DNA from 2 places in the Bacillus sp. PK3-037 genome. Region 1 is predicted to be linked to the other one. Evidence: a T-box and tRNA genes for the amino acid it is inferred to sense, from the RefSeq annotation. Region 1 holds a T-box; the other holds one or more tRNA genes.
What was found. The T-box of region 1 lies ahead of tyrS (tyrosine--tRNA ligase). A T-box ahead of a tRNA ligase gene usually reads a tRNA of that ligase, here a tRNA-Tyr.
Positions count from the first base shown of each region.

Region 2: it encodes a tRNA-Tyr, which carries the amino acid that the T-box ahead of tyrS (tyrosine--tRNA ligase) is inferred to sense. The anticodon was not compared.

Region 1 is NZ_CP096408.1:1,241,670-1,244,909, forward strand. It holds gene acsA (acetate--CoA ligase) at 1-1,165, shown strand, start outside; T-box leader at 1,220-1,461, shown strand; gene tyrS (tyrosine--tRNA ligase) at 1,510-2,778, shown strand; gene sr7p (small protein SR7P) at 2,909-3,037, shown strand; gene rpsD (30S ribosomal protein S4) at 3,059-3,240, opposite strand, start outside.
Region 2 is NZ_CP096408.1:3,187,049-3,190,288, reverse strand. It holds rRNA gene M1D69_RS16500 (23S ribosomal RNA) at 1-907, shown strand, start outside; rRNA gene rrf (5S ribosomal RNA) at 1,013-1,128, shown strand; tRNA gene M1D69_RS16490 (tRNA-Asn) at 1,138-1,212, shown strand; tRNA gene M1D69_RS16485 (tRNA-Ser) at 1,218-1,309, shown strand; tRNA gene M1D69_RS16480 (tRNA-Glu) at 1,344-1,415, shown strand; tRNA gene M1D69_RS16475 (tRNA-Val) at 1,425-1,500, shown strand; tRNA gene M1D69_RS16470 (tRNA-Met) at 1,508-1,584, shown strand; tRNA gene M1D69_RS16465 (tRNA-Asp) at 1,639-1,715, shown strand; tRNA gene M1D69_RS16460 (tRNA-Phe) at 1,728-1,803, shown strand; tRNA gene M1D69_RS16455 (tRNA-Thr) at 1,809-1,881, shown strand; tRNA gene M1D69_RS16450 (tRNA-Tyr) at 1,903-1,987, shown strand; tRNA gene M1D69_RS16445 (tRNA-Trp) at 1,993-2,066, shown strand; tRNA gene M1D69_RS16440 (tRNA-His) at 2,091-2,166, shown strand; tRNA gene M1D69_RS16435 (tRNA-Gln) at 2,176-2,247, shown strand; tRNA gene M1D69_RS16430 (tRNA-Gly) at 2,297-2,371, shown strand; tRNA gene M1D69_RS16425 (tRNA-Cys) at 2,377-2,447, shown strand; tRNA gene M1D69_RS16420 (tRNA-Leu) at 2,455-2,543, shown strand; tRNA gene M1D69_RS16415 (tRNA-Leu) at 2,797-2,878, shown strand; gene M1D69_RS16410 (hypothetical protein) at 3,190-3,240, shown strand, end outside.

The sequences.
Region 1 (3,240 bases):
TCATTATGATGAAGCGGCTAAGCATGAGAGTACAAGACTGGACATTGAATGGATGGACAAAAAAGACGGCTATTTGCTTCACTATACATCAGGATCTACGGGTACGCCGAAGGGTGTGCTTCATGTCCATGAGGCGATGGTTCAGCAGTATCAGACAGGAAAATGGGTCCTTGATTTAAAGGAAGAGGACATTTATTGGTGCACAGCCGACCCAGGCTGGGTGACTGGAACGGTGTACGGGATTTTTGCGCCGTGGCTGAACGGAGCGACAAATGTGATAGTCGGCGGACGATTCAGCCCGGAAAGCTGGTATGGAACGATTGAGCAGCTTGGCGTAAACGTCTGGTACAGCGCGCCGACTGCCTTTCGAATGCTGATGGGGGCCGGAGATGAGATGGCTGCCAAATATGATCTGACTTCACTCCGCCATGTGCTGAGTGTCGGTGAACCTTTAAACCCGGAAGTGATCAGATGGGGGCATAAAGTTTTTAATAAACGGATTCATGATACATGGTGGATGACAGAGACGGGCGGCCAGCTGATCTGTAACTATCCTTGCATGGATATTAAACCAGGCTCGATGGGAAAACCGATTCCCGGTGTAGAAGCAGCAATAGTTGACAATCAGGGGAACGAGCTTCCGCCGTATCGAATGGGGAACCTCGCCATTAAAAAGGGCTGGCCTTCTATGATGCACACGATTTGGAACAACCCTGAAAAATACGAATCTTATTTTATGCCTGGCGGATGGTATGTGTCGGGTGATTCTGCCTACATGGATGATGAAGGGTATTTTTGGTTCCAAGGCAGAGTGGACGATGTCATCATGACCTCCGGTGAGCGTGTCGGACCATTTGAAGTGGAAAGCAAGCTTGTCGAACATCCGGCAATTGCGGAGGCGGGGGTCATTGGAAAACCTGATCCCGTGCGCGGCGAAATCATCAAAGCCTTTATCGCTCTCAGAGAAGGGTTTGAGCCGTCTGATAAACTGAAAGAAGAAATCCGCCAATTTGTCAAACAAGGCCTTGCAGCCCATGCGGCTCCGCGTGAAATTGAATTTAAGGATAAGCTGCCAAAAACACGGAGCGGTAAAATTATGAGACGTGTGCTGAAGGCGTGGGAGCTGAATCTTCCGGCCGGAGACCTATCAACGATGGAGGATTAAAAGGCGCCGTTGACACGGGATTTTATTTATGTTAAAAATGAGATAGCTTCATATGAAAAGGTAAAGATTGAGACAAGTAGAATATCCTTACGTTCCAGAGAGCTGATGGCCGGTGAAAATCAGCACAGACGGATATATCGAATACACTCATGAACCGCTTTTGCAAACAAAGCCGCTCAGGCTTTCAGTAGTGAAAGAACGGACCTGATCCGTTATCAGGCAAAGTGATAAGAGCGAAAAGCTGTATGTATGCTCTTATTAGTAGGGTGGTACCGCGATAATCAATCGTCCCTTCGTTTACACGAAGGGGCGTTTTTATTTTATTAAAAAAGGAGCTTTATCTCATGACAAACTTACTTGAAGACTTATCCTTCCGCGGATTGATTCAGCAAATGACGGATGAAGAAGGACTGAATAAACAGCTGAACGAAGAAAAAATCCGCCTGTACTCAGGCTTTGATCCGACAGCAGACAGCTTGCATATCGGGCACCTGCTGCCAATTCTAACACTCCGCCGTTTTCAGCTTGCGGGGCACCATCCGATTGCGCTTGTGGGCGGCGCGACGGGTTTAATCGGCGATCCAAGCGGAAAAAAAGCTGAGCGTACGTTAAACACGGCTGATATCGTTGTCGAATGGTCGCAAAAAATCAAAAATCAGCTTTCAAGATTTCTTGATTTTGAGTCAGCGGAAAACCCGGCTGTTATGGCAAACAACTACGACTGGATCGGAAACCTGAATGTGATCGACTTCCTTCGTGACGTCGGCAAAAACTTCGGCATCAATTACATGCTGGCAAAAGATACAGTCAGCTCCAGAATCGAATCCGGCATTTCTTACACGGAATTCAGCTACATGATTCTTCAATCTTATGATTTCTTAAACCTGTACAGAGAGAAAAACTGTAAGCTGCAAATCGGCGGAAGCGATCAATGGGGCAACATTACAGCTGGCCTTGAGCTGATCAGAAAATCTGAAGAAGAAGGAGCAAAAGCATTCGGTCTTACGATTCCGCTTGTAACGAAAGCGGACGGCACAAAATTCGGAAAAACCGAAGGCGGCGCAATTTGGCTTGATAAAGAAAAAACGTCTCCATATGAGTTCTATCAATTCTGGATCAATACAGATGACCGTGATGTAGTGAAATATTTAAAATACTTCACGTTCCTTTCAAAGGAAGAAATCGAAGAATATGCTGAAAAAACTGAAACAGCACCTGAAAAGCGTGAAGCGCAAAAACGCCTGGCAGAAGAAGTGACAGCGCTCGTTCACGGACGCGAGGCACTGGAGCAAGCGATTAATATTTCCCAAGCATTGTTCAGCGGCAATATTAAAGAGCTTTCTGCCCAAGACGTAAAAATCGGTTTTAAAGATGTGCCTTCTCTAGAAAAAGACAGCGCTGAAGAACTGTCACTCGTAGATGTGCTGGTTGAATCGAAACTGTCACCGTCTAAACGCCAAGCCCGTGAAGATATTAAAAACGGAGCCGTTTACATTAACGGTGAACGCCAGACAGAAATTGACTATATCTTATCTGCTGAAGACCGCATTGAAGATCAATTTACTGTTCTGCGCCGCGGGAAGAAAAAATACTTCCTTGTCACATATAAATAAGAAAAAAACATCCTTTGCTTAATTGGCAAAGGATGTTTTTGGTTTAGCGCATAGGAATTTGAGGGAAAGAGTATATTAGATAGGGCAAACACGACCATTCACCACCTTTTCATAGGAGGGAGAGCTCACCGTGAATCTCATGTGTACGATCGCCAAAGAAAGATTACAGCGGGATTATTGGGAGCAGCAGGCCAGAGAAAGTGTTGTCCAGCAGGAAACGGTAGAAGAATCAGACGAAAAAAAACCCCCGACCGCATAGCGGCAGGGGGTTTTTAAACGATTAACGAGAGTAGAACTCAACGATAAGCGCTTCGTTAATTTCCGGAGCAAGTTCAGAACGCTCTGGAAGACGAGTGAATGTACCTTCAAGCTTTTCAGCGTCGAAAGTAAGGTATTCAGGAACGAAGTTGTTTACTTCAACAGATTCTTTGATGATAGAAAGGTTTCTTGATTTTTCGCGAA
Region 2 (3,240 bases), 1.9 Mb from region 1:
TCTCAACGAGAGACTCGGTGAAATTATAGTACCTGTGAAGATGCAGGTTACCCGCGACAGGACGGAAAGACCCCGTGGAGCTTTACTGCAGCCTGATATTGAATGTTGGTACAGCTTGTACAGGATAGGTAGGAGCCTTGGAAACCGGAGCGCCAGCTTCGGTGGAGGCATCGGTGGGATACTACCCTGGCTGTATTGACCTTCTAACCCGCCGCCCTTATCGGGCGGGGAGACAGTGTCAGGTGGGCAGTTTGACTGGGGCGGTCGCCTCCTAAAAGGTAACGGAGGCGCCCAAAGGTTCCCTCAGAATGGTTGGAAATCATTCGCAGAGTGTAAAGGCACAAGGGAGCTTGACTGCGAGACCTACAAGTCGAGCAGGGACGAAAGTCGGGCTTAGTGATCCGGTGGTTCCGCATGGAAGGGCCATCGCTCAACGGATAAAAGCTACCCCGGGGATAACAGGCTTATCTCCCCCAAGAGTCCACATCGACGGGGAGGTTTGGCACCTCGATGTCGGCTCATCGCATCCTGGGGCTGTAGTCGGTCCCAAGGGTTGGGCTGTTCGCCCATTAAAGCGGTACGCGAGCTGGGTTCAGAACGTCGTGAGACAGTTCGGTCCCTATCCGTCGCGGGCGCAGGAAATTTGAGAGGAGCTGTCCTTAGTACGAGAGGACCGGGATGGACGCACCGCTGGTGTACCAGTTGTTCTGCCAAGGGCATCGCTGGGTAGCTATGTGCGGACGGGATAAGTGCTGAAAGCATCTAAGCATGAAGCCCCCCTCAAGATGAGATTTCCCATTCCGTAAGGAAGTAAGATCCCTGAAAGATGATCAGGTTGATAGGTCTGAGGTGGAAGTGTGGCGACACATGGAGCTGACAGATACTAATCGATCGAGGACTTAACCTAATGTCTAATGATGTCACACCTGTTATCTAGTTTTGAGAGAATATCTCAAAAAACTCTTGACTTTTCAAGATATACATAGTATAATGTTAAATGTCACTGAAATTGTCTGGTGATGATGGCGAAGAGGTCACACCCGTTCCCATGCCGAACACGGAAGTTAAGCTCTTCAGCGCCGATGGTAGTCGGGGGTTTCCCCCTGTGAGAGTAGGACATCGCCAGGCAGACTTCATTCCGCAGTAGCTCAGTGGTAGAGCTATCGGCTGTTAACCGATCGGTCGTAGGTTCGAATCCTACCTGCGGAGCCATTATTGGAGAGCTGTCCGAGTGGTCGAAGGAGCACGATTGGAAATCGTGTAGGCGGTCAACTCCGTCTCAAGGGTTCGAATCCCTTGCTCTCCGCCACTGATATTTATACATAATCACAATTGAAAGTCTGGGCCCGTTGGTCAAGCGGTTAAGACACCGCCCTTTCACGGCGGTAACACGGGTTCGAATCCCGTACGGGTCATTATATGATGGAGGATTAGCTCAGCTGGGAGAGCATCTGCCTTACAAGCAGAGGGTCGGCGGTTCGAGCCCGTCATCCTCCACCATTATCATCGCGGGGTGGAGCAGTTCGGTAGCTCGTCGGGCTCATAACCCGAAGGTCGCAGGTTCAAATCCTGCCCCCGCAACCAAAAAAATATATCCTTTTAAATAGGAGCACCCGAAGGGTGCAACCAAATTAAAATGGTCCGGTAGTTCAGTTGGTTAGAATGCCTGCCTGTCACGCAGGAGGTCGCGGGTTCGAGTCCCGTCCGGACCGCCATTTAAATAATAAGGCTCGGTAGCTCAGTTGGTAGAGCAACGGACTGAAAATCCGTGTGTCGGCGGTTCGATTCCGTCCCGAGCCACCACCTATGCCGGTGTAGCTCAATTGGTAGAGCAACTGACTTGTAATCAGTAGGTTGGGGGTTCAAGTCCTCTTGCCGGCACTGTTTTTCAAAACTTAATGTGGAGGGGTAGCGAAGTGGCTAAACGCGGCGGACTGTAAATCCGCTCCCTCAGGGTTCGGCAGTTCGAATCTGCCCCCCTCCACCATTTATAGGGGCATAGTTTAACGGTAGAACAGAGGTCTCCAAAACCTCCGGTGTGGGTTCGATTCCTACTGCCCCTGCCAAATTTATGACATCTTGAGATTATGGCGGTTGTGGCGAAGTGGTTAACGCACCAGATTGTGGCTCTGGCACTCGTGGGTTCGATTCCCATCAATCGCCCCATATTATCATTGGGCTATAGCCAAGCGGTAAGGCAACGGACTTTGACTCCGTCATGCGTTGGTTCGAATCCAGCTAGCCCAGTCTCACTTTTTTATATCAATTGAATATAATGTATTAAGTCCCTTAAGATGCGGAAGTAGTTCAGTGGTAGAACACCACCTTGCCAAGGTGGGGGTCGCGGGTTCGAATCCCGTCTTCCGCTCCAATTACGGCGGCATAGCCAAGTGGTAAGGCAGAGGTCTGCAAAACCTTTATCCCCGGTTCGAATCCGGGTGTCGCCTTTCTTTTGCCGGGGTGGTGGAATTGGCAGACACACAGGACTTAAAATCCTGCGGTAGGTGACTACCGTGCCGGTTCAAGTCCGGCCCTCGGCACCAATTTTACTTAATTGATAAGTTAAATTGGTGTTTGTGCTTGAAAATATAATGAAGCTAATCATATCAATGATCTACATAAGTAGATCATTTTTTATTGTATGAAAGTGTCAATGTAAGCATTGGGCTGTATTTCATGAAAAGTCGCTTTAACCCCTCTTATTATTATATTTCCAAAAAACTTTTTAAAATACATTGACACTTTATCATATCCATGATATATTTATATTCGTCGGTTAGATACGACGTAAAACTTGCCGGTGTGGCGGAATTGGCAGACGCGCACGACTCAAAATCGTGTTCCTTCTGGAGTGTCGGTTCGACCCCGACCACCGGTATATAATCTAAATACTATTATCGAAAAAGACAGGGAGTAATTCCCTGTCTTTTTTTGTTATAGTTAAAAGATCTATTATAAGTATAAAAGAATCAGTATTGAAAATTTTAATTTACATAAATGTGTTTGCATCGATGGATAAAATAATGGAAGTGAAGAAATGGATGAGATGAAGGATATTCGTTCAAATAAAGATAGGTTACGACTTACCATTAAGTGAATTCCTAATACTCTCTTCCTATCCCATCGTACTACCACCTAGGCCCATGGTAAAATAAAGGAATAATAGAGGAGGTTTGTACCTTGGTTTCTGTGGAGTTACAAGATTATTTGCAATACTATATTGTATTAAAAAATGAGAGT